DNA from 4 places in the Streptomyces sp. NPDC093149 genome. Region 4 is predicted to be linked to each of the others. Evidence: riboswitches for the same ligand, from Rfam matches in the RefSeq annotation. Region 4 holds a riboswitch; each other region holds the start of a gene.
The links. Region 4 has a riboswitch for cyclic di-AMP ahead of ACIQCZ_RS33440 (peptidoglycan DD-metalloendopeptidase family protein). Riboswitches for the same ligand answer to the same signal wherever they lie in the genome.

Region 1: it holds a riboswitch for cyclic di-AMP, as region 4 does, so the genes downstream of both, ACIQCZ_RS25000 (transglycosylase SLT domain-containing protein) here and ACIQCZ_RS33440 (peptidoglycan DD-metalloendopeptidase family protein) in region 4, are expected to answer to the same signal.
Region 2: it holds a riboswitch for cyclic di-AMP, as region 4 does, so the genes downstream of both, ACIQCZ_RS19650 (transglycosylase family protein) here and ACIQCZ_RS33440 (peptidoglycan DD-metalloendopeptidase family protein) in region 4, are expected to answer to the same signal.
Region 3: it holds a riboswitch for cyclic di-AMP, as region 4 does, so the genes downstream of both, ACIQCZ_RS03080 (NlpC/P60 family protein) here and ACIQCZ_RS33440 (peptidoglycan DD-metalloendopeptidase family protein) in region 4, are expected to answer to the same signal.

The regions. Positions count from the first base shown of each region.
Region 1 covers NZ_JBIVON010000008.1:333,301-338,725, reverse strand. Annotated here, with positions in the region: gene ACIQCZ_RS25005 (ABC-F family ATP-binding cassette domain-containing protein) at 1-1,120, opposite strand, end outside; cyclic di-AMP (ydaO/yuaA leader) riboswitch at 1,826-1,985, shown strand; gene ACIQCZ_RS25000 (transglycosylase SLT domain-containing protein) at 1,990-2,754, shown strand; gene ACIQCZ_RS24995 (DUF2461 family protein) at 2,890-3,540, opposite strand; gene ACIQCZ_RS24990 (hypothetical protein) at 3,561-3,878, opposite strand; gene ACIQCZ_RS24985 (APC family permease) at 4,217-5,425, shown strand, end outside.
Region 2 covers NZ_JBIVON010000006.1:93,188-98,612, forward strand. Annotated here, with positions in the region: gene ACIQCZ_RS19640 (septum formation initiator family protein) at 1-446, opposite strand, end outside; gene eno (phosphopyruvate hydratase) at 640-1,926, opposite strand; gene ACIQCZ_RS19650 (transglycosylase family protein) at 2,359-3,120, opposite strand; cyclic di-AMP (ydaO/yuaA leader) riboswitch at 3,124-3,294, opposite strand; gene ACIQCZ_RS19655 (transglycosylase family protein) at 3,595-4,572, opposite strand; gene ACIQCZ_RS19660 (cytochrome P450) at 4,678-5,425, opposite strand, start outside.
Region 3 covers NZ_JBIVON010000001.1:627,906-633,330, reverse strand. Annotated here, with positions in the region: gene pcrA (DNA helicase PcrA) at 1-2,190, opposite strand, end outside; cyclic di-AMP (ydaO/yuaA leader) riboswitch at 2,612-2,777, shown strand; gene ACIQCZ_RS03080 (NlpC/P60 family protein) at 2,784-3,932, shown strand; gene ACIQCZ_RS03075 (ABC transporter ATP-binding protein) at 4,646-5,425, shown strand, end outside.
Region 4 covers NZ_JBIVON010000015.1:6,088-11,512, forward strand. Annotated here, with positions in the region: gene ACIQCZ_RS33435 (alpha-galactosidase) at 1-1,435, shown strand, start outside; cyclic di-AMP (ydaO/yuaA leader) riboswitch at 1,726-1,886, shown strand; gene ACIQCZ_RS33440 (peptidoglycan DD-metalloendopeptidase family protein) at 1,890-2,831, shown strand; gene ACIQCZ_RS33445 (SGNH/GDSL hydrolase family protein) at 3,291-4,136, shown strand; gene ACIQCZ_RS33450 (STM4011 family radical SAM protein) at 4,468-5,346, opposite strand; gene ACIQCZ_RS33455 (STM4012 family radical SAM protein) at 5,355-5,425, opposite strand, start outside.

The sequences.
Region 1 (5,425 bases), on a different contig from region 4:
GTGCGATCCGCTCGGGCCCGTGCACATGGAGGTCGCCCTGCTGCAGTCTGCCGAACCGGGGGCGCAGTTCGTGCAGGCTCAGCACGGTGCGGCCGGTGGGAACAGCGGTGCGGGGGAGGCTCACACGGATCTCGGCATCGTCACGGATCGCGTCCGCGGCTTCCTCATGGCGGTCGCGTGCCTCGCTGAGCCGATCCTCCTGGAGGCCGCGAAGCCTTCCCGCGGACTCCTGCGCGGACCGCTTCCGGCGGCCGGCGAGGATCTTCGGGAGCCCCCCGTCGGCCTCCGTCTTCCTGCCCTGACGCCGACGTCGTGCCAGCTTCACCTCGGTTTCCTCCAGCTCGCGCTTCTGGCGGCGGACATCCGCCTCCGCGGCGCGCAACATCCTTCCGGCGGCCTCCTGTTCGATGCTCAGGGCTTCCTGGTAGGCCGACCAGCCACCGCCGTACCAGTTCACGGAACCGGACCGGAGTTCGGCGATGCGGTCGACGCGCTCCAGCAGTTCGAGGTCGTGGCTGACCACGACCAGCACGCCGGAGCGCCAGTTGTCGACGGCCTCGTAGAGCCTGCGCCGGGCGAGCACATCGAGGTTGTTGGTCGGCTCGTCCAGCAGAAGGACGTCGGGACGTTCCAGCAGCAGTGCGGCCAGGCGCAGGAGAACGGTCTCGCCCCCGGACAACTGGGCCACGGTGCGGTCCAGTTCGATGCTGCCGAGTCCCAGGGAGCCCAGGGTCGCCACGGCCCGTTCCTCGACGTCCCAGTCGTCGCCGATCGTCTCGAAGTGCCTCTCGTCCACGTCCCCGGCTTCGATGGCGCGCAGCGCGTCGCGCCGCTCGGCGATGCCGAGGGCCGCGTCCACACGCAGCGTCGTGTCGAGGGTGATGTTCTGCGGCAGGTAGGCGAGGCTGCCGCCGACCGCCACCGATCCCTGGGAGGGGCGCAGCCGCCCGGCCAGCAGTCGCAGCAGGGTGGACTTGCCCGCGCCGTTGGTACCGACGAGTCCGGTACGGCCCCGGCCGATGCTGAGCGAGAGGCCGTCGAGGACGGTCGTGCCGTCCGGCCACTGGAAGGACAGAGCGGAGCAGGTGAGCGAAGCGCTGGGGGCAGTGGGTGTCGCCATGGTGATCCTCGCAGTCGCAAGCGTGGTGAAGGGGGGCTTCGTATGCGAGCACCACGCAGCGACCGTGCCGAGAAGGAGGGTGCGGCGGTCCGGAAGGTCGAAGGACTGCTGAGGCACCGAGGTCGCATCCACGCGGGGTCACGGGCAGGGGGAATCACTGCTACTGCGTGACGGGGGCGTACGGCACGAGCCGTACGGCGCGATGTTCGCGAACCTCAGATGCGCAACGTCCACCTCTATCGGAGACAACAGGGCCGCTTGGAACGATAACGAGCCGCAGGACGAAAGGCAAAGCCCCGAGGTGACGGGGCCGTTCCGGACGCGGTCGGTCCGCCGAGCGGTGCGCAGGGGCGAAGCCCCTGCGAGCAAGAAGTCAAATGTCACCGTATGACCGATTTGCAAAAAATTAATAACTTCGTCAATAAAGAGGCTTTCTCCACCTGCTGCACCATTTGGATGTCGAAAGAAATGTCCCTTTTGCGACTTCGTGGTGCGAGTCACGTTCAAGGGTTCGAGGGTCTCGGCGACCGGTGCGCTTCCCTTCTGCGCAAGGGAATTCAGCCGCACGGTGTGAGGTGGATTACTGCGAATTCCATTGATCGATCTTGCAAATGAAATGTGATCCAGAAATGAGGGCTTGTTCCTTTCGGCGTTTCTCGCCTACGGTCACCGTCAATCCGGACGGAACGCCAAATCCTGCCGCCGTCCGAGAATCCGACCCATCTCGTCTACGGCAGGAGCGGGGGACCCAGGTAAGCCGCCGGTCCGGTATCCGGAACGGCTCGGGGTGAAGTCGCATTCGCGTGCGGCCGGACATCTCCAGTCCGAACCCGACAGCTCACCTCGCAGGCGACGGAGAGGAATTCAGCATGTCCATAACGGGTAAGCACGATCGTCGCAAGTCCACTTCGCTGACCCGTGGCTTCATCGCCGCGGCCACCGGCGGAGTCGCCCTCGTACTTCCGCTGGTGGGTGTCGGCTTCGCCTCCGCCGCGCCGGCGCAGGCCGCCACCGCCTCCAAGGCCGTGACGTCGAAGACCGCCACCGCCAAGGAGGTCTCCGCGCAGAAGGCTGCGCCCGCAACGTATTCCGTGATCGCCGGCGACACCCTTGCCAAGATCGCGAAGGCGCATTCCCTCAGCGGTGGCTGGCAGAAGCTGTACGCGGACAATCGAGAGGTCGTCGGCGACAATCCCGGACTGATTGTCCCGGGCATGACGCTGACAATCGGGGCAGCCACCCCCGCCGCGACCACCGCGAAAACCGCCGCTGTATCGGCCGCGACCACGTCGGCGGCAAAGCCCGCGACGTACGCGAACAATCTGGACGGCTGGATCAGGGAGGCGCTGGCCGTCATGGCCCAGCACGGCATCCCCGGCAGCTACGACGGCATCCACCGCAACATCATGCGTGAGTCCTCCGGCAACCCGCTGGCCATCAACAACTGGGACTCGAACGCCGCCAAGGGAACGCCCTCCAAGGGCCTTCTGCAGATCATCGACCCGACGTTCCGTGCCTACCACGTGCCCGGCACGTCCATGGACAGCTACGACCCGGTCGCCAACATCACCGCAGCGTGCAACTACGCCGCCGACAGGTACGGCTCGATCGACAACGTCTTTGGGGCGTACTGACGCACAGCCGCACCGAAAGGCGGTTCAGGGCCGACGGGTGGCGAGAGGCCGGGACTTCTCCCGGCAACGGATCACCCACCGGTCAGGGACCGCCTTTCGGCGGTTCGTCGGCCGGAGCCGCACACGGCGACGACGTCACGTGGCAGGCTGGCAGGGGCCCGGAACGGTCACGTGGCGGGCGAGCCAGGACAGCAGGGGTGCCAATTCCTCCGCCGCCACGAGCACGGAGTCGACCAGCGCAGCCGTGTGCTGTGCGCAGTCCCCGCCGAGGGGGCGGGCAGCGGATACCGAGCGGTGCCGAAGGAGAGCGGCGCGCGGATGACCGGCGTCGTGACCACGCGGTACGCGCTTCATGACGTCACCGGTGATCTCGTACCCTCGCGCCTCCAGGGCCTCGACGGCGCGCACCAGCTCCGGTCCGCTCTCCCGCGCGGCAACTGCCGTACGGAACAACGGGATCTGCCCCGGATCCGGATAGTCCCAGCCACCGTTGATCCGGAGCCCGTCGAGATCGAAACGCAGGCCGATCCGGACATTGCGCGCGATCCGGATCTCCGCCGCTTGATGCTGCCACCACCACGGATCCTTGCGGAAACCCCAGACGGAGAAGTCCTCGTACGCCCGGTCCGCGTCCGCCACATCGTTCAGCAACGCGATCATGGGCTGCCGGACGAGGCGTTCCCGGTCCTTCCGGAGTTCCTCGCGCGCTTCCCGCGAAGGTGCGCCCTCCAACCGCAGAAGCAACTCGAATGCCTGCTCTGTCCAGCCGCTGAACGCTCCGCTCATGCGGAGGATCCTAGGGCGCGTCACTCCTGGGCGCTCTCCGTGGGCCGTTTCGAACTCCGGGGCGGCGGTCTGGGCACCGTGGCCGCTTCCCCCTCCCGAACGGACCGCACCACCGCGTCGTGCAGACGCCGGCTGTCGTCCTCCGAGCAGCACGGCACCGGACTGCCCGACATGGTGAACCAGTCGATCGCCCCTGTGTACTGCACAGTCACCTGGGCCATGTCATCGGCCCAGGTCGTGTGAACCGTCAGATCCCCGGACAGGACGCCGACCTCTTCCGTGAGCACGCCACCGTGCCCGGAGAACACACCGCGAGTCGTCCATGACGCCCAAGCCATGTACCCAGGCTGGCACCAAGGCGGTGGATGCGCGACCCGCGGCACCCCGGCATCGCGGCGCCCCACCCTTCCGGAATGCGAAACGGGCAAAACTTTCCCCGGGATCCGGCTGCGGTTCCCGTACCCGCCGATCCCCAACAGATTGACGCACTCTTAACGCCAAACAGTCGGATCCTGCTTCCGAAACAACGAATTCCGAAGGTGAACAGCTCTTGACCTGCGGAACTCGTCAGGATTGCATGTCGCGCTGGGAGCGATGAAACCACTCACCACGTCCTCGTCTGGAGGCGATACCGCTCCCGTGCTCAGACACCGCACCTGTTGATCGGAATCGCACGATGACCGAAACGCTCAGCGCTCCCCAGGCGCTCGCGCCGGCGACCGGCCCCACCCCACAGAAGCTCAAGCGTTCCATCGGCGTCGTGGGCGGGACACTGCTCACGCTGTCCTGCGTGACGCCCGCCTCGACCCTCTTCGTGGTCGTTCCGGACCTGTTCTCCAGCCTCGGCACATACACCGCCCTCACTATCGCCATCGGCTCACTGCTCTGTATCGCGGTCGCCTTCTGCTACTCGGAGCTCGGCACCCTCATTCCGAGCGCGGGCGGCGAGTACGCCATGGTGTCGACCATGGCGGGACGGCTGGCCGGGTGGCTCGTCTTCGTGCTCTCCCTGCTGGTCGTGATGATCGTGCCCCCGGTCATCGCCATGGGAACGGCCGACTACCTCGCCCCCGTCGTGCACATTCCGGCCCCCGCCGCGGGCGCCGGCGTCATGGTGCTCGCCACCCTCGCCGGTCTCCTGGACCTGCGCGCCAACGCGTGGATCACCGGGATCTTCCTCGTCCTGGAGGTCATCGCTGCGGGCGTCGTCGCCGTTCTCGGGTTCGCGCACTCCGAGCGTGGGGCCTCCGCGCTGGTGCACGGGTCGGTCGCCTCGTCGAGCGGAACGACTTCCACGGTCACCGCGATGATGGTGGTCTCCGGGCTCGCGATCGCGCTCTTCATCACCCAGGGCTTCTCCACGGCCGTCTACCTCTCGGAGGAACTGGAGAACCCGCGGCGCAACGTCGCCCGTACCGTGCTCGCCACGCTCGCCATCTCCACGGCGGTCATCCTCGTCCCGGTCATCGCCATCACGCTCGGCGCTCCGGACCTCGCGGCCCTGACCTCCGGGGACCTGAACACCATGGTCGCCGCCTGGTCCAACTCGGCCGTCGGCACGTTCGTCAGCCTCTGCGTCGCTCTCGCGATCATCAACGCGGGCATCGTCATGGTCATCCAGAACTCACGGGTCCTGTTCGCCTCCGCCCGCGACAAGGCCTGGCCCGAGCCGGTCAACGCCGCGCTGTCCCGCCTCGGCCGGTTCGGCTCCCCGTGGGTGGCGACCCTGGTCGTCGGCGTTCCCGGAGCGGCGCTCTGCTTCGTCAACCTCGACACCCTGTACGGCGTCACCGGCGTCTCCGTCACCGGCATGTATCTGCTGGTCGCGGTGGCCGCCCTGCTCTGCCGCCGCGGCGCGCACCGTGAGGCACCGGCCTGGCGCATG
Region 2 (5,425 bases), on a different contig from region 4:
CCGTCCCAGAGGTTGGAGTGCCACGGCCGGCCGGAATCGTCCGTCTCGCCGTTGCGCTCCTTGACCGCGTCGGGGTCGATCACCGTATAACCGGTCTCCCCGGGGAGAAGGTAGTGCAGGTGCTTGCGGGCCAGCTGCCTGATGTACGCGTCGTCCTGGAGGCGCGCCTTCTCGTCACGCAGCTCCTCGGTGCGGGCTCGGGCCTCCTGCGCCCGGCGCTCCTGGTCGGCGATCTCGTCGCGCTGCGACACGTACTGCCGCATCGGGTACGCGAGCGCGACCACCAGGGAGCAGACGACCAGGGCGAGGAAGGCCGCCCGGCCGGTGAGCCGGGAGCGACGGGCCTGGCGGCGGTTCTGCGACCGGTAGACGCGGGCGGCGGTCTGCTCACCGAGCAGCCGCAGCCGGGTCGCGGTGGAGAACCGGTCCCGGTCCTTCGCGGCCATGTCTCCGCCTCCCCATTACGCACGTCCGTCCCCGCACACGGTACGGGACCGAGTGCGGGGACGGACGGAGGCCGGTGCCTTCGGCCCGTGAGGGCCTGCGGTCAGCCCTTGCCGCGCCTGACGATTCGCGGAGCGTCGCGCTCGTCGTGCTCGCGGAGCGCTGTGCCGATCGGTTCTCGGAGTGCTGAGCCGGTCAGCTCTCGGAGCGGAACCGCGGGAACGCCGAGCGGCCCGCGTACACCGCGGCGTCGTCGAGGATCTCCTCGATGCGCAGCAGCTGGTTGTACTTGGCGACGCGGTCCGAGCGGGCCGGGGCGCCGGTCTTGATCTGGCCGCAGTTCACCGCGACGGCGAGGTCGGCGATGGTGACGTCCTCGGTCTCGCCGGAGCGGTGGGACATCATGCACTTGAAGCCGTTGCGCTGGGCCAGCTCGACGGCGTCCAGCGTCTCGGTCAGCGAGCCGATCTGGTTGACCTTGACGAGCAGGGCGTTGGCGGAGCCCTCCTCGATGCCGCGGGCCAGGCGCTCCGGGTTGGTGACGAACAGGTCGTCGCCGACGATCTGCACCTTGGTGCCGAGCTTGTCGGTGATGACCTTCCAGCCGGCCCAGTCGTCCTCGTACAGCGGGTCCTCGATGGAGACCAGCGGGTACGCGGAGACGAGCTCCTCGTAGTACTCGGTCATCTCGGCGGCGGAGCGGGACTTGCCCTCGAACTCGTACTTGCCGTCCTTGTAGAACTCCGAGGCGGCGACGTCGAGCGCGAGCGCGATGTCCTTGCCCGGGACGTAGCCGGCTTCCTTGATGGCCTCGACGATGAGGTCCAGGGCGGCGCGGTTCGACTCCAGGTTCGGCGCGAAGCCGCCCTCGTCGCCGAGACCGGTCGAAAGACCCTTGGTCTTCAGGACCTTCTTCAGCGTGTGGTAGACCTCGGCGCCCCAGCGCAGGGCCTCGGAGAAGGACTCCGCGCCGATCGGGGCGATCATGAACTCCTGGATGTCCACGTTGGAGTCGGCGTGCGACCCACCGTTGAGGATGTTCATCATCGGAACGGGCAGCAGGTGCGCGTTCGGGCCGCCGAGGTAGCGGAACAGCGGCAGGTCCGAGGCCTCGGAGGCGGCGTGGGCGACGGCCAGCGAGACGCCGAGGATGGCGTTCGCGCCGAGCGAGCCCTTGTTCTCCGTGGCGTCCAGGTCGAACATCGCCTGGTCGATCAGCCGCTGCTCGGTCGCGTCGTAACCCACGAGCTCCGGGCCGATCTGCTCGATCACGGCGAGGACGGCCTTCTCCACGCCCTTGCCCTGGTAGCGGTTGGGGTCACCGTCGCGAAGCTCGATGGCCTCGAACGCACCGGTGGAGGCGCCGGACGGCACGGCAGCACGGCCCGTGCTGCCGTCGTCGAGGCCAACCTCGACCTCGACCGTGGGGTTCCCCCGGGAGTCGAGGATTTCCCGGGCTACGACGACGTCGATGGACGGCACGAGGCATCTCCTTCTGGGATATGACACTGGTTGTGCAGGGTCACTTTGGCCTTGCGACAAGAGCCTAACCGGCCCGGCCCGCTCAGTCGGACGACCGCCCGTCCCCTGGGACGAAAAAGGACCCAAGAGCGAGTATTGCGGGGCAAACAGCCAGAATTTTACTGGCCAGTAACTACAGAAGTTGAACGATCACGCACCGCAGGGGCCACCCCCGGGACCCGCCCCACGCGGACCGGCCCCGCCCATACGGACGCGAGACGGGCCCGCCCGCACGGACGCGATACGGGGACGACGCGCCCCGCCGGGACGGAGCCGCCGAACACGCACAGGTGGCGCGCCCCGCAGAAGCAGGGGGCCACACGGAAACCCCGGCCCGGCGCGTACGGGGGAATGCGCGCCGGGCCGGGGTGCTCAGGGAGGAGAGGTCCCGGACTACTTCGTCAGGTGCAGCTGCTGACCCGGGTAGATCAGGTCGGCGTCCTTGACGATGTCCTTGTTCAGCTCGAACAGGCGCTGCCAGCCACCCTTGACCTTGTGGTCGGCGGCGATCTGGCTCAGGGAGTCGCCGGCGACGACCTTGTACTCGCCGTCACCCTTCTTGACCTTCTCGCCGGTCGGGGTGGTGACGGTCTTCTTCGACTCGGCCTGCGGGGCGGCGGAACGGTCCGAGCGGTTGGTGGCGGGGGCCTCGGTGCGCTCGGCCTTCTTCGGCTGGGCCGGCTGCGACTGCTGCTTGGGCGCGGCCGGGGCGCTCTGCTGCTGCGTGGCACCGGAGCCGGTCTTCGAGGAGGAGCCGGTGTCGACGCCCGGGTCCACACCGTCGTTGCGCAGGTTGCCGGCGGCGGCGCAGCCCCAGGCACCCGGGCCCTGCATGGCGAGGAGCTTCTCGGCGGTGGCGATCTGCTGAGCCTTGGTGGCCAGGTCGGCACGGGGGGCGTACTGCGTACCGCCGGCTGCGGCCCAGCTGGACTGCGAGAACTGCAGACCGCCGTAGTAGCCGTTGCCGGTGTTGATGGACCAGTTGCCACCGGACTCGCACTGCGCGACGGCGTCCCAGGTCGCGACGGAGGCTGCGGAGGCACCGGTCGCACCCATCAGCGGGACGGCGACGGCGGTACCGGCGACACCGGCGAGCGTGGCGACACGGATGGCCTTGGACGGGCGGCGGTGCTTGCCCTTGCTGGAAAACAGCATGGAACTTCTCCTCACCGACGCCTACGAGGTGAGCTGTCGGGTTCGGGCCAAGTGAGTTGCCCGGTCGCACGTCCTAGCACGCGACTTCACCCCAAGCCGTCCCTGATCCGCCTTTCGGCGATCGGGCCGGCGCCTACCTGGGTCCCCCGCTCCTGCCTACGGCGCTTTACGCGTCTGTTCCCTTCGACCGACGGCAGGATTCGGCGTGACGATCGACGGGGCCCGCGGTGCGAGCGGTTCCGACCGTAAACACAGGCAACCCCCACATTCAACGACGGACACATCGGACAATCAGCCCTTACTTGCATCTGAGGAACCATCGTTTCCGCAGGTCGGAGGCGATACGGAAGGGCTCCCCAGGCGCGACACGCCAGTTGACGCAAAGAGACCCATGTCTCACTTACACATAAGCGGACATAGGCCCCTGAACTACCCCAGTTTTTGAGGCTCTATTAGCCGATTTTCAGACTGCCCTCAGTCGGCCTTCACATCGAGACGGAGGCTCTGGCCAGGGAGGATGAGGTCCGGATCGGAGCCGACCGTCCCCTTGTTGGCCTCATAGAGGGCGGGCCAGCCGCCGGGAACCTTCTGTGCGTCAGCAATCGCCCAGAGGTTGTCACCGGAACGGACGGCGTACGTGCCGTCGACAGCCGACGCGCCCGCGTCGCGGGCGTCACCGCCGCCACGGGAGGCATGGCGACCCGACTCGCGGTCGACGCCACCGTTCGCGTCCGGGCCCTCCTCGGGCGCCGGGGCGCCGCGGTGCTTGCCGCTCACACCATTGGACGAGTCGGATGTACGGGGCGAATCGGATGCATCGTCGGACGGGCCCGAGGACGGGGCGGCCGACTCGGTGGCCGAAGGCTTCGCGGAGTGGCCCTTCTTGCCCGCCGACTTGCCCGCCGACTTGCCTGCCGACTTGCCTGCCGACTTGCCCTGGACACCCGAGGCGCCGCCGGCCTTGTCCGACGGCGCGGCGGCATGGGAGGGGGTGGCCGACTTGCCGTCAGCCGGCTCCGCGCCGTTCGTCGGCTCACCGGGGGGCGCGATCCCCGGATCGACACCCGGCAGTGCCCCGTCCGCCGCGAGACCGGAGATGACCGCACAGCTGGGCCACGCCTGCGGACCCTTGTCGGCCAGGACCTTCTGGGCCACGGCTATCTGCTGCGCGCGGCTGGCGAGGTCGGCACGCGGGGCGTACGACTCGCCGCCGTACGCCTTCCAGGTCTCCGGCGAGAACTGCAGGCCGCCGTAGGAGCCATTGCCGAGGTCGGCGCTCCACGTGCCGCCGCTCTCGCACTCGGCCACCCGGTCCCAGGTCGTGGCATCGGCCGCGTGCGCGCCGGCCGCGCCGAGCAGCGGGATGGCGATGGCCGAGCCGGTCACGCCCGCGGCGACGACGATGGCGGGTGCCTGACGAGGGCGACGGTGTCTGCCGTTCGCGGAGCCCATGAGGTTGCCTTCCGTGTGACTGACGAGTGACTGGTGAGTCGAACGGTGAACCTAGCGGGACTCGAACGCGTGTCACAAGTCGATGCAGCACAGATCACGTGAAAGTCACAGAGTTGACAGAGCGTCACCTTCTGTCGTGGGGACCCCGGGCTCGAACTCCACCGGCAACGTGCGCAGTCCGCGCATGATGAGTCCGCCACGCCACCGCAAATCGGCAGGTTCCACCGCAAGCCGCAGGTCCGGAAGGCGCCTCAGGAGCGTGGCGAGCGCGGTCTGTCCCTCCAGCCGGGCGAGTGGTGCCCCCAGGCAGTAGTGGATGCCGTGCCCGTATCCGAGGTGCTGATTGTCACGCCGTGCAAGGTCGAGCGTGTCGGGGTTCTCGAAGCGTTCCGGGTCGCGGTCGGCGGCGGCGAGCACGACGAGCACGGGGTCACCGGCCGCGATGTCCTGCCCGCCGAGTGTCAGCGGCTCGGTGGCGAACCGCCAGGTCGCCAGCTCCACCGGGCCGTCGTACCGCAGCAGTTCCTCGATGCCGGTCTCCAGCAGATCGCTCTCCCCCGCATCGAGGGAGAGATGCAGCCGCTCGCGCTGCACGGGGTCGCGCAGCAGGGCGTACACCCCGTTGCCGATGAGATTGACCGTCGTCTCGAAGCCGGCGAAGAGGAGGATGAAGGCCATGGCCGCGGCCTCGTTCTCGGTGAGGTGCTCTCCGTGGTCGCTGGCCCTGATCAACCCCGAGATCAGATCGTCCCCCGGGTTCTCCCGCTTGCGGTGGATCAGCTCGGCGAGATAGCCGCGCATCTTCTTCACCGACCTGGCCACCCCGCCGCGCGGGCCGCCGCCGTGGCGGATC
Region 3 (5,425 bases), on a different contig from region 4:
CCCGGCCGGGGCCGCCATCGGACCGGTCCGCTTCCACTCCAGGTGCTGGTCCGGGATCTCCTCCAGGAACCGGGACGGCGGGTTGTACGAGGGCTGACCCCAGGCACTGCGCATCGCCGCCCGGGTCAGGTAGAGCCGCTCGCGGGCACGGGTGATGCCGACGTACGCGAGCCGCCGCTCCTCCTCCAGCTCCTTGACCTGGCCGAGCGCGCGCATGTGCGGGAAGACGCCGTCCTCCATGCCCGTCAGGAACACCACCGGGAATTCGAGGCCCTTGGCGGTGTGCAGCGTCATCAGCGTGATGACGCCGGAGCCGTCCTCGTCCTCGTCCGGGATCTGGTCGGAGTCCGCGACGAGCGCGACCCGCTCCAGGAACTCGGCGAGCGTGCCCGCGCCTTCCTCACCGGCCTCGCCGCGCTCCTGCTCGAATTCGAGGGCGACGGCGGCGAGTTCCTGGAGGTTCTCGATCCGGGTCTCGTCCTGCGGGTCGGTGGACGCCTGGAGCTCGGCGAGGTAACCGGTCCGCTCCAGGACGGCCTCCAGGACCACGGCCGGGCCCGCGCCGGACTCGACGATCGTGCGCAGCTCCTCCATCAGGGTGTTGAACCGCTTGACGGCGTTGGCCGACCGCGCTGCCATGCCGTACGCCTCGTCGACCCGGCGCAGCGCCTGCGGGAAGGTGATCTTCTCGCGCAGGGACAGCGCGTCGATCATCGCCTCGGCGCGGTCACCGATGCCGCGCTTGGGCACATTGAGGATGCGGCGCAGCGGGACGGTGTCCTCGGGGTTGGCGAGAACCCGGAGGTAGGCCAGGACGTCCCGGACCTCCTTGCGCTCGTAGAAGCGCACGCCGCCGACGACCTTGTAGGGCAGGCCGACGCGGATGAAGATCTCTTCGAAGACCCGGGACTGCGCGTTCGTACGGTAGAAGATCGCGACGTCGCCGGCCTTGGCGTCGCCCGCGTCGGTCAGCCGGTCGATCTCGTCGGCAACGAACTGGGCCTCGTCGTGCTCGGTGTCGGCGACGTAGCCGGTGATCCGGGCGCCCGTGCCGGCGTTCGTCCAGAGGTTCTTGGGGCGGCGGCTCTCGTTGCGCTCGATGACCGCGTTGGCGGCGGACAGGATCGTCTGCGTGGAGCGGTAGTTCTGCTCCAGCAGGATCGTCGTCGCGTTCGGGTAGTCCTCCTCGAACTGGAGGATGTTGCGGATGGTCGCGCCGCGGAACGCGTAGATCGACTGGTCCGCGTCACCGACGACGCACAGCTCGGCGGGGGCGTCGCGCTCGCCGGCCGGGCCGACCAGTTCGCGTACGAGGGTGTACTGGGCGTGGTTGGTGTCCTGGTACTCGTCGACCAGGACGTGCCGGAAGCGGCGGCGGTAGTGCTCGGCGACGTCGGGGAACGCCTGCAGCAGGTGGACCGTCGTCATGATGATGTCGTCGAAGTCCAGCGCGTTGGCCTCGCGCAGCCGGGACTGGTACATCGCGTAGGCCTGGGCGAGGGTCTTCTCGAAACCGTCCGCGGCCTGGCCGGCGAAGGTCTCCTCGTCGATCAGTTCGTTCTTCAGGTTGGAGACCTTGGCCGTGAACGACTTCGGCGGGAAGCGCTTCGGGTCGAGGTCGAGATCGCGGCAGACCAGGGCCATCAGCCGCTTGGAGTCGGCGGCGTCGTAGATCGAGAACGACGAGGTGAAGCCGAGCTTCTTCGACTCGCGGCGCAGGATGCGTACGCACGCGCTGTGGAAGGTCATGACCCACATGGCGTTGGCGCGCGGTCCGACGAGCTGTTCGACGCGCTCCTTCATCTCGCCCGCGGCCTTGTTGGTGAAGGTGATCGCCAGGATCTGGCCGGGGTGCACCCCGCGCTCGGCGAGGAGGTGGGCGATCCGGTGGGTCAGCACCCGGGTCTTGCCGGAGCCCGCCCCGGCGACGATGAGCAGGGGGGAGCCGGCATGGACCACCGCGGCGCGCTGTTCGGTGTTCAGCCCGTCGAGGAGCGCCGCGGAGTCGACGACGGGGCGGTGCGCGCCGTCACGGTAGTACGCGTCCCTGGGCGGCGGGGGCCCGTCGAAGACGCCCTCGAAGAGGCCCTCCGGCACCGCTTCAGGTGCGGAGTCCTCGGGGGGCGGCGGGGGCTCTTCCTCCGAGTGCTGGAGGCCGGCCAGGAAGCTGTCGTCAAAGAGGCTGCTCATCGCTTGTCGAGTCTAAGGGCTGTCCCGTGATCCCCGGCGGGCGAACGACGACAGCTACGACGCCTCGCCGCGTCGCCGCAACGTCCGCATGCATCCAGTATGCGGACGTCCCTCCGCCTTGCGACGCACCGCATCCGGCGCCGCGTGCTGATCCACCAGGGACCGCGGGACAGCCCTCGGGTCGCCGCACCGACATGTGACTGCCGCTCGGCGCACCGCATCCGCCCGCCGGGCACGCAAAGAGAGCGGACATCCACGCCCCGTAAGGGATTCCGGGCCGCGGCCACGCTCGCCACCCCCGCCCCACAGAGGTCACGAAAACGTATCGGGCATATCGAACATCGACCTTCACAGCGGCACCACGGGTTGGCTACGGTGCTCGACCGGGTGGCCCGTACCCCCTGAGGCGAACCACGCCGAGCGGGCTCCCGCGCCGAATCCGGGCTGCCCTCACGGACGTCCGGAGCCGGGGACCCATACGCGTCACCGGGGTGAATCGGTCCTTATCCCCCACTCGGACCGTAGGGCAGCCTCCCGTTCCGCCCGAACCCGACAGCTGACCCGGCAGGCGGTCCACGGAAGGAGATGCCGTCTTGGCATCGCATCGCAAACCGCGTACCCGGGTGCGCACCACCACACCGGCCGTCGGTCTCACGACGGCCGCGCTGGCGTCCGTGACCCTGCTCTCCACGCAGAGCGCCACGGCGGCCCCCGCTCCGAAGCCCGGCATCGAGGACGTCCAGAAGAAGGTCGACGACCTCTACCGGGAGGCGGGCACCGCGACCCAGCGGTACAACCAGGCGAAGGAGGCCTCCGCCGCCCAGCGCGCCGAGGTGGACGCTCTCCTGGACGACGTGGCGAAGCGCGCCGACGAACTCAATGAGGCCCGCAGAACGCTCGGCGCCTACGCGGCCGCGCAGTACCGCACCGGGTCCCTCACGCCGAGCGCCACATTCTTCCTGGCCGACGACCCCCAGTCGTACTTCGACCAGAGCCAGCTGATGAACCGGATGACCGCTCAGCAGCAGAAGGCGGTCACGGACTTCCGCGCCCAGCAGGCGAAGGCCTCGAAGAAGCGCGCCGAAGCGGTGCGCAGCCTGGAGACGCTGACCACGACGCAGGCCACGCTGCGCACCAGCAAGCAGAACGTCCAGCAGAAGCTGGGCGAGGCGCGGACGATGCTGTCGAAGCTGACCGCCGAGGAGAAGGCGCGGCTCGCGGCGCTGGAGCGGAAGAAGGAGGCGGAGGCCGAGCGCAAGGCGGAGGAACTGGCGCGGCAGCAGGCCGCCGCCAAGGCGGAGGCGGACCGCAAGGCCGAGGAGGCCGCGAAGGCGGCGGGATCCGGCAGCGGTACGGGGGCGGGAGCCGGGACCGGCTCGGACAGCAGCGCCACCACCAAGGCGGAGAAGGTCCTCGCCTTCGCCAGGGCCCAGCTGGGCAAGCCGTACGTCTGGGGCGCGACGGGCCCGTCCTCGTACGACTGCTCCGGACTCACCCAGGCCGCGTGGAAGGCCGCGGGAGTCGACATCCCGCGCACCACCTGGGACCAGGTGAAGATCGGCACCAAGGTCGCCACGGCGGATCTGCGTCCGGGCGATCTCGTCTTCTTCTACGACGACATCAGCCACGTCGGCATCTACAAGGGCGACGGAATGATGATCCACGCGCCGAAGCCGGGCGCGAACGTACGCGAGGAGTCGATCTACTACATGCCGATCTACGGCAGCGTGCGGCCGGCCTAAGGGCTGGGCCGTGATCCGCGGTGGATCAGCGCGCGGCGTCGGATGCGGTGCATCGCAAGGCGGAGGGGCTTGCGCGTACTGGATGTATGTGGACGTTCCGACAACGCGGCGAGGTGCCATAGCTGTCGTCGTGCGCCCGCCGGGGATTACGGGTCAGCCCTTAGGCCCGCTCTTCGCTTGTAAGGCTGCTTCAGACCTGTCGGATTCTCAGCGTTCTGTCGTCGACTTGTCGTCTGCGACAGAACGCTGAGAATCGCTCCGTAGAGTGCACGACACGTGTCCCGGTTGCGGCTGCCGGCCACGCCGCCTGCTCTCGGGCCGCACCCGCCCCCATCCGGCAGGAATCCGTATCACCCGCCGCGGTGACAACCCGCCCTGCGGCACGGATCTCCGCATCGCCCCAGCGAACCGACTCCCCGGCAACAGCCCTCTGTTGTACTCGGTGCTGGTCCGGGCGGCAGGCTGCCGTGCAGATCGTCCGGCAGGGCGGTTTCGGGGTTCTCCACTCGTTGTAGCCGGTGCTGCTCCTACGATCCGGCCCGTGACGGACCCCGACTCCGAAAGCTGGACCAGGTGCGAGCGCGCACCGGCGCCAGCGATCGGGATGCCGTGGTCGGGGCCGGCTTGACCTTGACGCTGGGTCAACCCTCCATCCTTCCGGCAGGAGCTTCCTCACAGCCGACTGGAAAGCTCCGCGAAGGAGGCAGATGACCATGGTGACCCAATCGATCGCCGGTCCGGCGATTCGCGTGCGGGGTCTGGAGAAGTCGTACGGGAAGCTCGAAGTGCTGCGCGGCGTGGACTTCGACGTGACACAGGGCGACATCTTCGCCCTGCTCGGCTCCAACGGGGCGGGCAAGACCACGACCGTGAGGATCCTCGCCACGCTCCTGAAGGCCGACGCGGGGACAGCCGGCGTCCAAGACTTCGACGTCGCCACGCAACCGGCGAAGGTGCGGGAGTCCATCAGCCTCACCGGGCAGTTCGCGGCCGTCGACGAGATCCTCAGCGGTCGGGAGAACCTCGTACTCGTCGCCCGACTGCGCCACCTCAACGACCCGGGCACTGTCGCGGATGACCTGCTGAGGCGCTTCTCGCTGACCGAATCCGGCACGCGGCAGGTGTCCACGTATTCCGGCGGGATGCGCCGTCGGCTGGACATCGCGATGAGCCTCATCGGGAATCCGTCGGTGATCTTCCTGGACGAGCCGACGGCCGGGCTCGATCCCGAGGCGCGCATTGAGGTGTGGGATGCGGTCAAGGAGCTCGCCGGCCATGGAACGACGGTGCTGCTCACCACGCAGTATCTGGACGAGGCCGAGCAACTGGCCGACCGGATAGCAATCCTCCACCAGGGTCGGATCATCGTGAACGGCACCCTCGCCGAGCTCAAGCAACTCTTCCCGCCTGCCAAGGTCGAGTACGTCGAGAAGCAGCCGACCCTGGAGGAGATCTTCCTCGCGGTCATCGGCAACGGCGACAAGAGCGACACC
Region 4 (5,425 bases):
GTACGGATGCGCGCTCGGCTGGTCCGGGTCGTGGCGGATCTCCGTGCAGCGGCTCCCCGACGGGCTCGTGCAGATCACCGGCGGTGCGGGCTACGACGACTCCGGGCTGCTGCTGCTCGGACCGGGGGAGTCCTACGTCACACCCGTCTTCGCCGGGCTGTGGAGCGCGGAGGGGTTCGGCGGGGCGAGCCGGGCCTGGCACGCCTGGCAGTTGGCCCATGTGATCCCGGACGCCGAGAGTCTGCGGCCGGTGCTCTACAACTCCTGGGAGGCGACCGGCTTCGACATCTCGCAGGAGCAGCAGCGCGCCCTCGCCGAGCGGGCCGCCGCGATGGGGGTCGAGCTGTTCGTCGTGGACGACGCGTGGTTCGGCCGGCGCACCAGTGACCGGGCGGGGCTCGGGGACTGGACGCCGAATCCGGACCGCTTCCCCGGCGGGCTGAAGCCGCTCGCCGACGAAGTGCACCGTCTCGGTATGCAGTTCGGCATCTGGGTCGAGCCGGAAATGGTCAATGCCGACAGCGATCTCTATCGTGCACACCCGGACTGGGTGCAGCACTTCCCCGGCCGGACCCGTACCGAGTTCCGTAATCAGCTGGTGCTCAATCTGGCCCGCACCGATGTGCGGGAACATCTCTACGGGCAATTGGACACGCTGCTCTCCAGTGCGCCCGTCGACTATGTGAAATGGGACTTCAACCGCTCCTTCACGGATGCGGGCTGGCCCGGCGAGGAGTATCCGCAGAAGCTCTGGATCGAGCATGTGCACGCCCTCTACGAGCTGATCGACCGACTCCGGGCCGCGCACCCCTCGGTCGCCTTCGAGTCCTGCTCGGGCGGCGGCGGCCGGATCGATCTGGGGATTCTGTCCCGTACGGACCAGGTATGGACCTCCGACAACACCGACCCGCTCGACCGCCTCGCCATCCAGGAGGGCTTCGGCCAGATCCATCCGGCCCGGGTGATGGCCGCCTGGGTCACCGACAGTCCGAACGTCCAGCTCAACGACCGGGTCAGCTCGTTGCGCTTCCGCTTCGTGAGCGCGATGGCCGGTGTGCTCGGGATCGGCGGGGACCTCACCGAATGGAGTGAGGGGGAACTCGCCGAGGCGCGGGACTGGGTGGGTCTCTACAAGGAGATCCGGTCGGTGGTGCAGCACGGCTCCCTGTACCGGCTGCGCGCCCCGCGGGGCGGACTCGGTGCGGTCCAGTACGTCCACGGGGAGGAGAGCGTGGTCCTGATGTGGCTGGAGGCGCAGAGGTACGGGGAGCGCCCCCCGGCCCTCAGGCTGCGCGGGCTCGACCCCGCGGCGACGTACACCTGCCTGGACACCGGGGCGGTGCACCACGGCTCGGTGCTGCTGCACCAGGGGCTGCACACCGGGCTTCGTGGGGATCTCGACGCGGGGGTCCTGAGGCTGCGGCGCGAGCGATGAACATGCCATGTCCGTAATGCGCAGATTTCGTACGAACTCGCACTGTTTGTCGGGTAGATGGCCGTCCTCTCGTGAGCGGGATCATATCCGTGACGGTGTGTGCCGACGGGGTGGTCGGGTATTCCGTGCGCGGCGCGGAAATTCAAGATCCTTGATCCACGGAGTGTGACCGGAATTCCGCGCCGAATTCACGGCGCGGATTCCGGTGCGGAACCGGTGGCTTGTTCTCGCCGTCCCGACTCGCTTACGGTCGCCGTCAATCCGGTCGGACCGCCTAATCCTGCCGCCGCCCGGAATTCGCACCCACTCATCGTGTGGCAGGAGCGGGGGAACCAGGTAGGCCGCCGATCGGAGAAATCCGGCCGGCTCGGGGTGAAGTCGCGCTCGGCGCGGCCGGGCATCTCCAGCCCGAACCCGACAGCTCACCTCGCAGGCGCCGGAGAGGAAACACCCCATGCCCATATCGGGTAAGCATCGTCGTACGAAGTCCAGCGTCATCGCCCGTGGTGTCGTCGCCGCAGGCGCCGGTGGCGCCGTCATCGCGCTGCCGCTGCTCGGCGCCACCGGTGCCCACGCCGCGGAACAGGCCGCCCCGGCCGCCGCCGCGCAGTCCGCCTCCGTTGCCGCGCACGCCGCCCCGGCCCGGCCGGTCGCGCAGCAGCAGCCCGCCACCACGACCTACTCCGTCGTCTCCGGCGACTACCTGTCGAAGATCGCCGCCGAGCACAAGATCGAGGGCGGCTGGCAGAAGCTGTACCAGGACAACCGTGAGGTCGTCGGTGACGACCCCGGCCTGATCTTCCCGGGCATGAAGCTGACGCTCGGCGGCAAGGCGTCGGCCGACGACGCGGCCACCGGCGCCGGTGCGGGATCGGCCCTCCCCTCGAAGGCCCCCTCGGTTCCCTCGTCGGTCGTGGAGAAGTCCGCCCCGGCCAAGTCCGCCCCGGCCAAGGAGTCCAAGACCTCCGCCCCGGCCGCCCAGCGCAGCAGCTCCGGCTACGTCCACCCGGTCCCCGGCAACCACACCACCGGTTACCGCGCCTCCGGCTCCAACTGGTCCAGCGGCAGCCACACCGGGATCGACTTCCCCGTCTTCACCGGTACCAGCGTGAAGGCCATCACCTCCGGCACGGTCGTCACCGCCGGCTGGGGTGGCGCGTACGGCAACCAGGTCGTCATCAAGCACGCCGACGGCCACTACTCGCAGTACGGTCACCTGTCCTCGATCTCCGTGTCGGCGGGCCAGTCCGTGAGCACCGGTCAGCAGGTCGGCCTCTCCGGCGCCACCGGCAACGCCACCGGACCGCACCTGCACTTCGAGGTCCGCACGGGCCCGGCGTACGGTTCGGACATCGACCCGATCGCCTTCCTGGCTTCGCACGGCATCTACGTCTGAGCCGAGCAGCCGGGCAGTTGAACAACCGGCGTCCTTCGTCCGGATCGGGCCGGATCGGCGTGCCGGGCACGCGAGACCGGCGTGATCCGGGCGAAAGGACCTGGGGGTGACCCGAGCCACACAGAAGGGGTGGTGCGCGGCGGCGCACCACCCCTTCTGCTCAGACCGACCGGCACATGGGAGGCGGCGTCGCGCGGCTGGGCACGCGCATTTGCGGCGTTGTCGTCGGTCGACAACTCCCCCATAGCCCGAAAGGCATGGGAGGGGCCCCCTCCGCGTTGCCTCCCTCCTCCGCCTTGCAGCCGCACGCACCCAGCCGCGCTTCTTCTTCCACCCCCCCATGTGTCGGTCGGTCTTATTCCCTCTTTACCGAAACCTGACCGGGTGGTCTATCTCACCACCCGTCAACCCCTTATTACGGTCGCGTAGGTCACATTCGGCGGTGCAGGATAAGCGTTTGTGGCAGACGATTCGAGAAATAATCAACGTGGCGTCATCAACCGACATGGTGTCATCGGGTCGTACGCGGCGATTGGCGACAGCTTCACCGAGGGGGTCGGCGACCCCGGCCCGGACGGAACCTTTGTCGGCTGGGCGGACCGGTTCGCGGTGCTTCTCGCGGACCAGCTCCCGGACCCCGGTACGGCGACGGACACCGAAGGCTCCGCGCACGGGAATTTCAGGTACGCCAATCTCGCCGTACGCGGACGACTCCTGGACCAGATCGTCGAGGAGCAGGTGCCGCGCGCCAAGGAGCTCGCACCCGACCTGGTCAGCTTCTGCGCGGGCGGCAACGACATCATCAGGCCCGGCACCGACCCCGACGACGTCGCCGAGCGCTTCGAGCGTGCGGTGGCGGAGCTGACCGGATCGGTCGGCACCGTCCTGGTCACCACCGGCTTCGACACCCGTGGCGTTCCCGTGCTGCGCCATCTGCGCGGCAAGATCGCCACCTACACCGCCCATGTGCGGTCCATCGCCGACCGTTACGACTGCCCGGTCCTCGACCTGTGGTCGCTGCGGTCCGTTCAGGACAGGCGCGCCTGGGACGACGACCGGCTCCATCTGTCGCCCGAGGGACACACCAGGGTCGCGCTGCGAGCCGCCCAGGTCCTCGGCCTCGACGTGCCGGCCGACCCCGACCAGGAATGGCCCCCGCAGGCACAGCGCGGCACGCTCGAAGTCCGGCGCGACGACATCCACTGGGCGCGCGAGTACCTGGTGCCGTGGATCGGCCGTCGGCTGCGGGGCGAGTCCTCCGGCGACCACGTCGAGGCGAAGCGGCCGGACCTCCTGCCGCTCTAGTGCTGCGACCGGAAAGGTTCACCGGCTCGCGACGCCCGGCACGGCACCTCGCCGCGTTGTCGCATCACCCGAGTACGTCCCGTACGAGGGCGATCCTCCCCCTTGCGACGCACCGCACCGGACGCCGCGAGCCTCCCGGCAAACCTTTCCGGCCACAGCACCAGCTGTATTGCCCTGTGACCGGAAGGTTTCACCGGCTCGCGGCACCCGGTACGCACGGGCGTACTGGTCGCACGTGCAGGCGTACTGCCCTGTCGGGCAGTGAGCCGCCCGTCAGGGGGCGTCCGCCACGCCACCTGTGGTTCCCTCGTTCGCCGGACGGTCCTGAGGTTCAGGACCGTCCGGCGAGGGACGACAACGGGGGTGCCGGTATCCGCTCCAGCACTCCGCCCGCGAAGACGTCGTACAGCGGCAGCGTCTCCAGATGCACATAGCCGATGTGGCAGTCGCAGACGGCGAGCGGACAGGCCCGCGGGCCGAGCGAGCGGCGATAGCTTCCGTCGTAGAGGTTGCCCAGCTCCGCCGGGACGAAATGGCAGCGGCGCACCGTGCCGTCACCGTCCACCGAGATGACCGACTCGCCCGTCCGGCAGGGCAGCCCGGCCGACCGGTGCGGATGCCTGCTGTACGGGAAGAGCGGGTCGAGGGCCGTCCAGCGATCCGCCTCCTGGTCCGTGTAGCTGTGCCCCTCGGCGGCGTTCACCCAGAGATAGACCTCGTCCGGCAGCGCGGCCCGCAGCCGTCGCGCCTCGTCGAGATGGCCGTCGAGACCGACGACCCCGACGCTGTGGCGGATGCCGAGCGCGGTCAGTTCCCGGCACTTGGTCAGGAACCGCTCGTACGGCGTCTGCCCCGGGTGGTACGTGCACCAGAGCGCGATCTTCTCGCGACCGGCGTCACCCGCCTCGGCCAGCCAGCCCGTACGGCTGCTGAGGTTGGTCTGGATCGCGACCCGGCCGATGTGGGGCAGCCGCGCCAGCTCCACCAGCGCACGGCGGTACCAGGAGCGGACCAGACCCTCGCCCCACGGCGTGAACAGGACCGAGAGCCGGTCGCCGGTCTGCGCGGCAGCCCACGCCGTGAACCGCTCCAGTGCGGCGCGGTCGGCACGCAACTGCTCCCGGCTGTCCCGCCGCTTGGCGAACGGGCAGTACGGGCAGTCGTAATCGCAGGACGCGAGCGGGCCGCGATAGAGGATGGTCAGGTCCATGGGCACGCTCACTTCAGTTCGTACGCGGCCATCGCGGCCCGCACGCCGGGGGAGAAGAGTTCCGGGCCCAGTGCGTCGG